4 regions of the Paenibacillus guangzhouensis genome follow, and region 2 is predicted to be linked to each of the others. Evidence: riboswitches for the same ligand, from Rfam matches in the RefSeq annotation. Region 2 holds a riboswitch; each other region holds the start of a gene.
What was found. A riboswitch is a leader RNA that binds a small molecule or an ion and turns the genes downstream of it on or off. The one in region 2 is predicted to bind cyclic di-AMP.
Positions count from the first base shown of each region.

Region 1: linked by a shared signal. The riboswitch ahead of GCU39_RS24105 (resuscitation-promoting factor) and the one ahead of GCU39_RS14640 (C40 family peptidase) in region 2 are both predicted to bind cyclic di-AMP.
Region 3: linked by a shared signal. The riboswitch ahead of GCU39_RS21030 (KamA family radical SAM protein) and the one ahead of GCU39_RS14640 (C40 family peptidase) in region 2 are both predicted to bind cyclic di-AMP.
Region 4: linked by a shared signal. The riboswitch ahead of kdpA (potassium-transporting ATPase subunit KdpA) and the one ahead of GCU39_RS14640 (C40 family peptidase) in region 2 are both predicted to bind cyclic di-AMP.

Region 1 covers NZ_CP045293.1:5,348,180-5,351,501, reverse strand. The annotation lists gene GCU39_RS24115 (HD domain-containing protein) at 1-72, shown strand, start outside; gene GCU39_RS24110 (TatD family hydrolase) at 124-891, shown strand; cyclic di-AMP (ydaO/yuaA leader) riboswitch at 1,073-1,259, shown strand; gene GCU39_RS24105 (resuscitation-promoting factor) at 1,529-2,653, shown strand; gene rnmV (ribonuclease M5) at 2,798-3,322, shown strand, end outside.
Region 2 covers NZ_CP045293.1:3,252,802-3,256,123, forward strand. The annotation lists gene GCU39_RS14630 (5' nucleotidase, NT5C type) at 1-327, opposite strand, end outside; gene GCU39_RS14640 (C40 family peptidase) at 1,421-1,885, opposite strand; cyclic di-AMP (ydaO/yuaA leader) riboswitch at 1,886-2,021, opposite strand; gene GCU39_RS14645 (response regulator) at 2,295-3,322, opposite strand, start outside.
Region 3 covers NZ_CP045293.1:4,693,973-4,697,294, forward strand. The annotation lists partial or broken gene GCU39_RS32055 (SulP family inorganic anion transporter) at 1-464, shown strand, start outside; gene GCU39_RS21030 (KamA family radical SAM protein) at 558-1,766, opposite strand; cyclic di-AMP (ydaO/yuaA leader) riboswitch at 1,957-2,096, opposite strand; gene GCU39_RS21035 (response regulator transcription factor) at 2,159-3,322, opposite strand, start outside.
Region 4 covers NZ_CP045293.1:6,354,154-6,357,475, forward strand. The annotation lists gene GCU39_RS28525 (cohesin domain-containing protein) at 1-386, shown strand, start outside; cyclic di-AMP (ydaO/yuaA leader) riboswitch at 734-921, shown strand; cyclic di-AMP (ydaO/yuaA leader) riboswitch at 994-1,161, shown strand; gene kdpA (potassium-transporting ATPase subunit KdpA) at 1,499-3,178, shown strand; gene kdpB (potassium-transporting ATPase subunit KdpB) at 3,204-3,322, shown strand, end outside.

The sequences.
Region 1 (3,322 bases), 2.1 Mb from region 2:
AATAAACTACGGGCCGTCGCCCATCTGTTAGATCGGGAAATTGCCAATTTATTCGATATGCATACGACATAATTCATGGGCAAAAGATATCAAATTAAGACATTCGAAGGAGATTATGGACTGATGTTATTCGACACACATACGCATTTAGACGCAGAACAATTCGACGAAGATCGGGAGGAAGTCATTGCAAGAGCGCTGGAGCAAGGCGTGACCAAGATGATCAACATCGGCTTCAACCGCGAGACGATCCCGACGACGATGGAATTGGCAGAGAAATACGATTTCATCTACGCGGCCGTCGGTTGGCACCCACAAGACGCAATTACGATGCAGCCAGGAGACCTGGAGTGGATCGAGCAACTATGCGCGCATGAGAAAGTCGTGGCGATTGGTGAGATCGGACTGGACTACTACTGGGATACCTCACCGAAGGATGTGCAGCACCATGTTTTTCGTGAACAAATTCGGCTAGCGAAACGCCTGAATATGCCGATTGTCATTCATAATCGTGATGCGCATGAGGATGTTGTTCGCATTCTGCGTGAAGAGCATGCAGAGGAATGCGGGGGCGTTATGCACTGCTTCTCGGGAAGTTGGGAAATTGCCAAACAATGCCTGGATTTGGGCTTCTATATCTCATTTGGAGGTCCAATTACATTCAAGAACGCAAGGGTCCCAAAAGAGGTGCTTGCGAACGTCCCGAATGACCGTTTTTTGATCGAGACGGACTCCCCATATTTGACTCCGCACCCCTACCGAGGGAAGCGAAATGAGACAGGTTATGTGCGTCTGGTTGCGGAGGCAGCGGCGGAAATAAAAGGGTTAAATTTGGAAGAAGTTGCTAAAATTACGATGAAAAATGCCCAAGCTTGTTTCCGCTTAGGATGAAAAACGGAGAAAATGAAAGAAGAAACTTAATAAACGGGTGAAATAGGTGCCTTTCATCTGAAAAATCGAAGAATATTACAAAATTTTAACCATTAATATGAAAAAATGAGTTTGGTGTCTTCTTTACAAGCATAGAGCATTCAGAGTATGATTCAAATCAGAGTTTGAATATTGTTCCATCCATTTTGTATCGCTGAGTCTCCAATATGGAGAGCGGGGGAACCGATATGGACCTTCTCAGGAGGGTTCGTAATTGATTTCTTAAAGGGGTGAATAGGGTGCTTCTCGCCATGAGCGGGATTGGATCCTTAGGGCGACTCTCACGTCCGAATCCGACAGCTAACCTCGTAAGCGTGCAGGGAGAGGTACCCTCGTGCGGCCATCAACTATTCGTTTCCAGCAGGAAGCCACGAAAGAGACCCTCTTTACGCTAGGCTTCTTTTCTTTTTGAATAAAGTTGATTAGGACGTCATACTGTTACAAGCAGGAGGTGAGGGACGTACCTGACAAAGGATGGTGTACAGATGATCACATGCAAGGTAGATGCGATTACCTGTGCAAAAATACAGTATATAGTCTTCGTCAATTTAGAATCATGCGTAACACCTGACGGCGGGACTATGAAGGAGGTCTAGACGTGGGCGTTTTTCAAACGGAGGAATCCCATGGTACACGATCATCCAGCATGTCTTTCGCATTGCGATGGATGCATGAAAACGTGCGTTTGATATCACTCGTGGCTCTTATGTCACTCGCGATGACTTTCATGTTAATGGTGGTGCTGAATGTTTACGCCAAGAAGAACATTTCTCTGGTGGTAGACGGACAACATATCCAGGTCGAAACGACAAACACAGTATTACAGCACCTACTGGATGAACAAGCTATACAAGTCGGCGCATACGACAAACTGTCGATGCCGCTCCAAGCAGAGCTTAAAGATGGCGACAGCGTAGAAATTTGGCGTGCGGTTCCCGTTCTTGTCACAGCAGATGGTCAGACAAAAAATTTGTTTACGACCGAAAAAACAGTCAAAGAAGTACTTGCAGCTGCGAATATAAAATTATCTGAAGACGATAAAATTACACCTGCGCTGAATACACCGATTTCGAACAAATTGGATATTAAGATTACACGCGTCAATACGAAATTGGTAAATCGCGAAGTATCGGTTCCTTTTGAATTCATCAAAAAGCCCGATGCAACGCTCTTACAAGGCAAACAAAAGCTGATTCAAGACGGTAAGTCTGGGCTTGTTGTTCAGAAGATCGAGAAAGTCTTCGAGGATGGCAAGTTGGTTTCGAGTAAAATGGTTGATAAGACCTATAAATCCAAGGCGACACACAAAATTGTTGCTTATGGAACGAAGAAACCTGAGGCTAAAGTCCGCACTCTGTCCGCTGGCGGACCGGGAGTGGCAGAAATCAAAGGCCTTGGTAAGCATGTGAAGTATGCAAAAGTGCTGAAAAATGTAACGTTAACCGCCTATTCTTCTGAGGAAGATGGCATTGGAACGCGGACGGCTTCAGGCACGACCGTAACCGAAGGGCGAACAATCGCTGTAGATAAGAACGTCATTCCGATCGGCTGGTGGGTATACATCGAAGGTGTCGGGTTTAGACGTGCGGAAGATACAGGCGGCGCTATTAAGGGCAATAAAATTGACGTGTATATTGAATCTCTGAAGGTGGCGAATAAATTCGGCCGCAAAAAGGGGCATACCGTCTATGTTATAGGACCGGTCAAACCGTCGGCGAGCTAATGAGGGTCGTAATTGTAGGCCATGCATCATTTGCCAATCGTGTATTAATCATATAGTATTATCGATAACAATATGCCATGATAAGAAGAGGGAAACCTCTTCTTTTTGTATTTTGCGGAAGGGAAGAAAGGAAGCGGATTGTACATGATTAAAGAAGTGATCGTGGTCGAAGGGAAAGACGATACCACGGCAATTCGGCGGGCCGTAGAGGCTGATACGATCGAGACCGGAGGATCCGCCATCAATAATGCGGTCTTGAAGCGCATTGCGCTAGCACAGGAACGCCGAGGCGTCATCATCCTGACGGATCCGGATCATGCCGGAGAACGAATCCGGAAGATCATATCGAATCGCGTACCTGGGTGCAAGCATGCCTTCTTGAAGGAAGCAGATGCGACCTATAAAGGGGATATCGGTGTCGAGAATGCATCGCCTGATGCGATTCGATACGCGCTGGATCATCTGCGAACGGAATATGAGAAGACCGAGCAGCTCATTGATTGGAATGATCTGATGGATGCGGGACTAATTACCCATCCGAATGCGGCGAGCCGCAGAAGAGCGATGGGCGATATACTGGGGATTGGCATGTGCAACGGAAAGCAGTTCTATAAACGCTGCGGCATGTTCCAGATTAGCCGAGAGGAGTTCTTGGCTGCACTAGAGCAA
Region 2 (3,322 bases):
ATCAAAATGCTCCAGCAGCCACTCATACTTGGCCTGGAAAGAGGCCGGTACTTCCATGGCTGCAGTAGTAATATAGATCTCGTAATGTTCCGAGAGCTCTCGAAGCACTTCTTGGCTATGCGCCATCACCTTAATATTGCGAAAGAAATCTTCCCGATCATAATAACTTTCAATCGCCTGTCTGGCATTAGGCCTAGCCTGAACCAAGTTCATACCTTCAAGTTCTGACACCTTCAGTTCATCTTGATAATCCCGGTTATACCACTCCAGATGTGTAGTCAGCGTGTCTGCAATGACTTCATCCATATCAATGGCTATACGTTTCATCGTTCGCTCCCCCTGCAAGTCATGATCACATCCAACACAATCAGGCAACAATACAAATAAGTCTCACAGAACCAAAACGGATGTCTCCATCATAGAAGATATATGTTAGCTTTATTTAAAACTTTTGTTAAATATTTGTAAATGGATGGTGTTTATGCATATTTAGTTTGGTGTCTATGGTTTAAGAGACTATACCTCTTGAAAGTAGTTAGAATATACTATCGTAACTCGTGTTAGTTAAATTAGTTCATGAAAGGTTGAGCAATGATGAGATCAGATAATAACTTCACGATCAACGACGACGGTTATTCCCCAGATGAGCAATCTCCACCAATGAATAGTCCTCCTTCCAAATCTTTTTTTGAGCATATCGGTGGAATGGACGGTGTGATGTCCATCATGGGACAATTTCAACAAGCATATGGATTGTACAAGCAAATGCGCCCTACATTTGATTTGTTTAGCTCGTTTATGCAGCCCAAAGCATTCGTGCAGAACGTGAATTCACATAAGAATAGAAACAAGAGTTCGAGATCCCGTAATGGTAATAAAAGAGCCAATAGTCATGCTGCATATAGAAAAAGAGTTGCGAAGGGAAAGCGGATCTGAATCATTCGGTTCCTGATCCTCGCCAGATTAAAAAAGACTGCCTAACAAACTCTAGGCAGCCTTTTTCTTGTGTTTTAGTATAATGTAGGAATTGGAGGACATGAAACTGCACTGATAAATCTTGGATCCATACCGTAGTACGACCAGAACACACCATTCCAACGATAGCCCGAAACTTCACCATATTCCACACGTGTCGGATAAAACCAAAAGCTTTCCCCATTTATTAACCATACATATGTGTATTGATGAACGCAGTCTACGATATAGGATACAGCAGGTTTTTGTGGGACGAAATTTGGGGGTGGGGACTGTGGCATATATGTCATGTGATTTCACTCCTTATGAAGGGGAATCAATTTGAGCTATGTATTGTATGTAGGTTCATAACTAAATGATCGTACAGACGCCTAATTCAATAAGAAAAGGACAAGTCGGTAAGTAATTTTACTTACGATCTTGTCCTTAAAAGCAATTGCTAATATTAGCTCATCATTTTATGATAACTTTGCTGACTGACAACACGTCTAGCCGTAACATACCGATTTTTATAATAGGATTCAGACAGACTACTTATCGTTACACCTTTACTGCTTGATGAATGCGCAAACTTATTGTCGCCAAGGAAAAGACCAACATGAGAAATCCCTTGTCCATCCGTATTGAAAAACACCAAGTCCCCTGCGCGTAGATTTGCTTGATCTACCTTTGTACCTTCTGTTGCCTGCGTTTTTGAAGTACGTGGTAAATCTAACTTGAACTTATCAAAAATATATTGAATGAAACCCGAGCAATCAAAGCCAGATTTTGTCGTACCTCCCCAGAGGTATGGCGTTCCAATAACTTTATCCACTTCATTTGTAAGATTAGACGAACTAGCATATGTACTTGTGGTACCAGCGGTAAACAACATTGCCGCTCCTAACATGGAAATAATGACTTTCTTCATGATGTCTCCCTTCGATGCCTACGGAGTTAGCTGAGGGTTCGGTAGAAGGTTCCCTATATTCTTCAATAGATTAGAATAATTCACCCAGAATTGGTTCCCCCGTTTTCTCTAAATAGAAATTCGGCCAAATATTAATTTTTTGTAACCTTTAATACTGTATTATATTTTCAGGTATTTTGTCAAATCATCTTGTAAGAGCTTACTATAACTAGATCAGAGTCACATGCTAGATGTCTAAGTGACATGAGACCTTGATACTGTAGACTTTTGTCCTATTCAGCATTGACGAAATATCATAAAATTACAATGACAAGTAACAATAATGAGTCGAAAATACCAATTACAAAATTGTAAATAGTTATTCATAATAAAAAAAGAGTGAAGCACATGAAGTACTCCACTCTTGTGTTCATATCAAGTTATTACACCACTGCTCATACCAACGGATAATTTCTTCACTGATCGGGAGCTCCATATCACTTTCCATTCTCGTCTTCAGTAGAAAAAATTGTTCTTCTACACCCACTTGATTATCAATCGCATGATTAAGCTTCATTAATAAGAAATAGTAATCTTCCTCATCCGGTTTTATCCGCTGAGCGTCCTGAATCAACCGAATGGCTTTATCCATTAAGCCTTGTTGCTCATAAAATTCGCTTACTCTTCTTATTTGGTACAGCCATAACATTCGCAATCGTTCCCGTTCATGCTCCGCCCATAGGTACTCGTAATTTCCAAGATAATCACCAGTATACATCTTTAACACATGTTCATGAGAATCGACGGTGTCTGCATCAAGACGACCCAATTGCTTCAAATCTTTTTCCCATAACTCCGTATCAACGTGAGCATTCCCCATATCCAGCCGATAGCCTGTCTCCAATTCACCAATGCGGATGGAAATCGAATCCATCCTGTAATTTTTTAAAGTCTGGCGTATATGGTAAATCGCCGTATAGAGATATTGTACCGCTTTATCCTCTGGCGTGTCTGGCCATAACAATTCAAGTAGTAAGTTCCGACTGACTACCCGCTTGCGATGGTGGAGCAGATAAGCGAATAATTCCTGTGCCTTACTCGTCCGCCACTTCACGTTCTGCGTCTTCATGGCATTTAACTGAAAGCGGATTTGTTCGAAGCAGCAAACCATAGGCGTATTCAAATCCTGCGTTTCCTTTGTTCCTTTTAGATTCATTTTATCCATAACGCGCATGACCGTTTGGTTTAGTCGCTCGAGTTGTACCGGCTTCATGATGTAATCCACAGCATAAAGCTCGAATGCACGCACGGCATACTGATCGTAACCAGTGACAAAAACAATTTCCGTACCAGGGACGACGGTCTGTATCTGCATGCCCAGCTCTAATCCATCGATCTCAGGCATTTGGATATCCAAAAAAACGACATCGGGGCGATGCTCTAAAACGCCTAAGGTCA
Region 3 (3,322 bases), 1.4 Mb from region 2:
TTCTTCCACCTTCCCGATATCCGCTTGACGCTTGAAGCGTTCTGGTACATCTTGCCTCAGTCATGATTGTCACGGTAACCGTCGTCATCTTGACCTCTAACTTAGCGATCGGGGTCATGTCCGGCGTTGCGATTAGCGCGTTGATCTTCGGCTGGAAACTTGCCCGGATTGATGCCAGTACCTCTACAGACGCGCAAGGCAGCAAGGTGTATCGCATTAAGGGGCAGCTCTTCTTCGGCACGATGTCCCACTTCGTCGATCTCTTCGATGTGCACCACGATCCGGCGCACGTCATTATCGATCTTCATGCTTCCCATGTCTGGGATCATTCGGCCGTTACCGCCATCGCGAAGATCATTGCCAGATATGATCAGCAAGGCAAGCGCGTCACCTTGTCCGGACTGAATCTAGAGAGTGAGCAGCTCGTCGAACAAGCCGGCTTGCCAACACGGGCCGCTTCCTAAATTACCACAAACAAAAAGGGCAGCCGCTCAGCCATACGCTGAGCAGCTGCCCTTTCGTGCTATTCATTCCTAGATTGGTTCACTTCACAGTCATCACTCGCTGCTAGGATACGCCGGATGTCGGGATACACTGGCTGCGCGGCTTCCCTTCTGCGGGAACTGCGGCAGTTCATTCACCGAGACGACGGCGTCCGTCTTCTTCTTCGGCTTCTGCCAATACGCTTCATTTCCCGGCAGGTCATCGAACCAGGATGCATCTTTCGGACAAGGAAGCACCATGAACTTGCCGTAATGGTCATCTCGCGACTGATGGTACTTCAAGTAAGCTTTCCCGTCTTCGATCGCGAGAATTTCAATTTTCCCAGAGGTATGGCTCATCGACAAGCGAATTCTTTTGCCAAGACCGGATGTCTTCGCTTTAGCTTCTTCAACGAGGCGATACACCTGTTCGAGCGGCAGGACGAAATCCCGGTTGCCTGCAACAGGGCGATTAATGAAGAAGTAATAGGGCGTGACGCCGGCCCAAGACAGCTTATCGAGCAATTCCGCCAGCACATCGGCGTTATCATTGATGCCCCGCAGAATCGGGGTCTGATTCACGACAATCGCTCCAGCTTGATGCAACGCCTCAAACCCTCGTCTTGCTTCAGGCGTTATTTCACGCGGATGATTAATATGGGCCATCACATAAATCCGGCGATCGCTGTTCGAGAACGTTCGAATCGTCTCTAACAGTTCCTCGTCTTCATAAATCCGCATCGGATTGAATACTGGGATTTTGGAGCCAAGGCGAATAATCTTCACATGCTCAATCTCACGCAGTTGCTCCAGAATCAGCTTCAACTTCGGCGTGGCCAGGATCAAGCTGTCTCCCCCGGTCAGGAGCACATTATTAATCTCGGGATGCTGACGGATGTATTCGATGCCCGGACTCACATCCGACATCGCTTCCTTCACATCGTTGCGGAACAGCCGCTTGCGGAAGCAGTACCTGCAGTACGCGCCGCATACCTCAGAGACGATGAGCAGCGCCGTCGTCTTGTACTTGTGCTGGCAGCCCGGCACCACATAATTCGTGTCCTCATCGGAGGCATCCCATCTGCCGTATTCGGACAGTTCTCCCTCGTTCGGGATCACTAATTTCTTAATCGGGTCATTCGGATCGTTCCAGTCAATCAGCTTCAAGTAATAATCGTTCACGCGAAACACGAACTTCTCTGTAATTGGTCTGAGCTTCGCCCGCTCTTGCTCCGGGATCTCAACAATTTTATCGATATTCGTGATATATTTCGGCTGTGCCATTGTATTTCCTCCTTGAGAGTCAGATTTATGGTAACGCGTTGTCCCTCCTTCATTGGTCAAATGGTGCAAAAAAGACCCGTTGTCCGCAGAGCATGAAGCATGTGCTTCGTCCTTGCAGGCATCCGGGCCTCTCCCAATAGACGCAAAAAGACCCGGTTCAACGGGTCAGGGGGTGCGGCTAAGTTGTCAATCATTGACCCATCCACTGCTGACGAGGTTAGCTGTCGGGCTCGGGAAAGATGGTTCCCTACAACTCGTTCTTGATTCGCCCCTAATAATTGGTTCCCCCGCTTTCCGAACTTATCACCGGAAATTAAGCGTATTTCCATTTTACTACAATTTATCTTAGATAGTCAAATATTATATTATTGTATATTTCACAAAGTCACATTTCAACCGAGTTGGCGGCGGAAATGCTGCGGCGTCGCATGGTAGACCTTCTTGAACATTTTCGCAAAATAAGAGAAGTTGCTGTACCCGAGTGATTTAGCGATATCCGAGATCGGCAGCGATGAGGTCGCAATCAATTCTTTCGCCAATTTCATGCGCTCGTTCAGAATATAATCTGTCATCGACTCGCCCACCTCACGCTTGAATAATCGCGACAGATAGGCAGGATTCAGGTGCACGTACTCTGCCAACTGCTCTCTCGTAATCACTTCGCTCAGATGATCCGCAATGTAACGCTGCACCTGTTCAATCACCGAATCGTTCTGATGTAAGGAATGGGATACCCGTCCGATCAGCCGCAGCGCCCACTCATGCATCTGATCCAGTGTTCGGGGAGCCGTCCCGCTCAGTTGACTTTGCCCTTCATGCAGGAGTTCGTGAGCTGACAATCCGTTCTTGTGCAGAATGTAATGAATCATCTGGAGGAATCCATGGTTGAATGCCTGCATTGCGCTCGCAGATAATTTCGGGTCCGCTCGGAATGCAGCTATACACCGTGCAAGCTCCTTCTCAATCTCTGCCCGCTTCCCCTGCTCGATCAGAATCGTCCATGCCGAGAAAAGCGGCAGCTTCATCATGCCGGGCTTCTCCCGGTTCCGCAAGAAATACACTTGATTGGACTTATGCAAGTTGTTGTACTCGAGCTCCAGCAGCTCCTGATACATCTCGCCGATGTTGAACAGCGAAGTATTTTCCCCGATATAACAAGAAATCTGGCAATTGAAATACTGACTGCATGAGCGGATATAGTCCTGACACACCTCATATAGGTCTGCTCCAACCTTCTGCCCCTCGTCCAGATAACGAATCACCACATTCACGCCTTGGCGCGTCTGGATCACCACCCCATTCGCCTCCTGCAGCAGCAGTTCAGAAGCCGCCTTGCGGATCGCGTATTCCATCATCTCTTCATCCCTAGTGCAGAATTCACGCTTCCACGCCTCCACACTAATGAGAATTGGCAACATCTGAATATCAGGCGAAATCGTCAGATCATGCTCCTCTAACAGGTTCTGCACATTGGTCGGCGTACACGTAATACGATTCGTTAGCACGTCATTCCAGAATTTCTCGGCAATGAGCGGCTTCTTCTTCGTCCAGAGCTC
Region 4 (3,322 bases), 3.1 Mb from region 2:
AGGTCAACATCATCGCTACGCTATTGGGAGCAAGGGCGCTTGGCGGCAGCGTGGACGTGGCACAGATTACGCTGAAGGCGAAGCAATTCGGAGATCCAGCGGAAATCGTGCTTACGAAGGAGTCGCTATTTGCCGACAAGAATGCAGATCTGACAAAGCTGTCTTACACGCTGCCTGCAGATGTGAAGCTTGGCGTACAGTTCGCGTACGATGTAGAAGACGTGAACCAAGACCATCAAGTGAACGCACAGGATGTCACGCTTGTTGCCCAGCAATTAGGCAAATCGCTGGAAGAAGGTAATCGCATGATGGATCTGAACGGCGATGGAAAAATCGATATCAGTGATTTGTCGCTGGTCGTATTGAAAACGCTGGAACAGAAGTAATAGGAACAAGGAATTTCTGAGCATCTCCTCTCGGTGAACGGTGTGCGACCACTGGCCGAGGGGAGATTTTTGTGTGCTGCAGAAGCAATCGAATCCAGGTAGTTAGCATACATGGAATTGGATTGATTTGGATAGATTCAGAGTATGGAAAAAAACGACAAACTTTTAAGCTAGCAGTGTGTATTCATCCTGAAATATGCGTGAACGTGATCTAACGAGCGAAAATAGGAGATTTCGAGAGATTCACCTCATTCATAACGCTTTCATGGTTATTTCCAGTATTTTCAGATTCTATTTACGCGATTTATTCGGTTTTACAAGTTGCAACGCGAGGAGTATGATACGATTCATGAACATTGCTGAGTCCTTGCATGAGCAAGGAGCGGGGGAACCAAATAAGTCATGAACCTGTTGTTCGTGTGAGAGCGAGCGCGGGTACATGTGGGGTGAATCCTGGGTACAACGGTACCGAGGTAGGGTGACTCTCACCATCCGAATCCGACAGCTAACCTCGTAAGCGAATGAGAGAGGATGAAGGAAAGTGTAGATGTATGCTGGCTGTAGCAGCGAAGGCGCTGCAGCTTCGATCATGCAATTCGAAATGAACATGTCTTTATCGCTGAGTCTTTGCTATAGCAAAGAGCGGGGGAACCAACGGTCGGCAGAGCTGACCATGGGGTGAATCCAAGGCACCGTCTTGTACGGCGCTAAGGTAGGGCGACTCTCTAGGCCCGAATCCGACAGCTAACCTCGTAAGCGTCTCGAGAGAGGCAACTTGAACGTATTCAATGCACAGGTGCATGGCGATTTGCCGTGTCCTTAATTGAAGCCGCGATGGATAACCTCCCCCGCAGGCTTCTTTTTTTATGCCCAAATAAGGAAGTTCAAAAGTTAACTCCTTATGACGAGGTGCTTCAAAGATGTTAATTCGACGTCGAATCTTGCGTTCACCCTCGAAGTCCGGTGCTCATTTAGGTTTCGCCTAAACTCCGCTCCTCCTTCTTCGGGTTCACGCAACCTTCTCGGTCCTAAGAAGCCAACTTTTGAACAACATCTGAACAGAACATGAAAACCTGAATTCTTGAAAAGGGAGAATGAACATGAACGTCCTTATGGATATATTGCAAATCGTGATTGTCATCGGGCTATTGCTCTTGATCGTGAAGCCGCTCGGGACTTATATCTATCATATTTTTTCGAATGAGCCGAATCGGTCGGATCGGATTTTCGGACCGGTGGAGAAGGGCATCTACTGGCTGATTGGGCTCAAGAACAAAGGCGACATGTCGTGGAAGCGATACGCGCTTAGTCTATTACTAACCAACCTCGTATTGACGCTCATCGGATTTGGGGTCTTACTCGTGCAGCGCTGGCTGCCGCTCAATCCGAACGGGATCGACAATATGGAGCCGACGTTATCTTTTAATACGATTATCAGCTTTATGACCAATACGAACTTACAGCATTACAGCGGGGAATCGGGTCTATCGTATTTCTCGCAAATGATCGTCATCATGATGATGATGTTCACCTCGGCGGCGACGGGAATTGTGGTGGCAATTGCCTTTATCCGCGGATTAACGAAGAAGGGCACAGGCCTTGGCAACTTCTTCACAGACTTCGTGAAGGCTCATACCCGGTTGCTGATTCCGATGGCGATCGTGATGACGCTGGTGCTCGTTGGACTGCAAGTGCCGCAGACGCTGAATGCGACGGTGGAAGCTCATACGATTGCAGGAGAGACGCAGCAGATCGCGGTCGGGCCAGTCGCTTCGCTCGAATCGATTAAGCATCTAGGGACGAACGGCGGGGGATTTTTCGGAGCGAACTCTTCGCATCCATTCGAGAATCCGAACCCGTTAACGAACGTGCTCGAAATGTTAATGATGTGGTGTATCCCAGCATCGCTGACGTATACGTACGGACGCTTCGCTCGGAATCAGAAGCAGGGCTGGATCGTGTTCGCGGTCATGGGCATTTTGTTCGCAGCGTTCCTAAGTCTTGTCTATGTCTCGGAGAGCAACGGCAATCCAGTCTTGAATTCGATCGGCGCCGATACGTCGCAGGGCAGCATGGAAGGGAAGGAAGCGCGATTCGGTATTGCGCAATCCGCTCTGTTCACAACTGTAACAACCTCGGCCACGACGGGGACGGTCAACAATATGCATGATACATTAACGCCGCTTGGCGGTCTCGTACCGATGTCGCTGATGATGCTGAACGTGGTGTTCGGCGGTGACGGCGTAGGGCTTGTCAACATGCTGATGTATGCGATCCTTGCGGTATTCTTGGCAGGCTTAATGGTCGGTCGTACGCCGGAGTTCTTGGGTCGCAAGATCGAACCGCATGAGATGAAGCTCATCGCGATTGCGATTCTGGCGCATCCGCTCATCATTCTCGGACCGACGGCGATTGCGTTTTTAACGGATCTCGGATCCGGCGCGATTACCAATCCTGGGTTCCACGGGATCTCGCAAGTGCTCTATGAATATACCTCCTCGGCAGCCAATAACGGCTCGGGCTTCGAAGGCTTGGCGGATAACACGCCGTTCTGGAATATCACAACTGGGATTGTCATGTTCCTCGGACGTTATGTCTCAATTGTGGCCTTGCTCGGCGTCGCAGGTTCACTCGTGCGCAAGAAATGGGTGCCTGAGACGATCGGGACATTCCGTACCGACAACAAGCTGTTCGCAGGGGTACTGCTCGGAACGGTCATTCTCATTGGCGCACTGACATTCCTGCCGGTGCTCGTCCTTGGACCGATTGCAGAGTACCTGACATTAGGGTAGAGATCATTTAACGAGGTGAAAGAACATGGATCAGACCATGAAACGAAAATCATTAATAACTTCAGATATTGTGAAATATGCGCTAGGCCAGAGCTTCGTCAAATTAAACCCACTGATCATGATCAAAAATCCGGTCATGTTCGT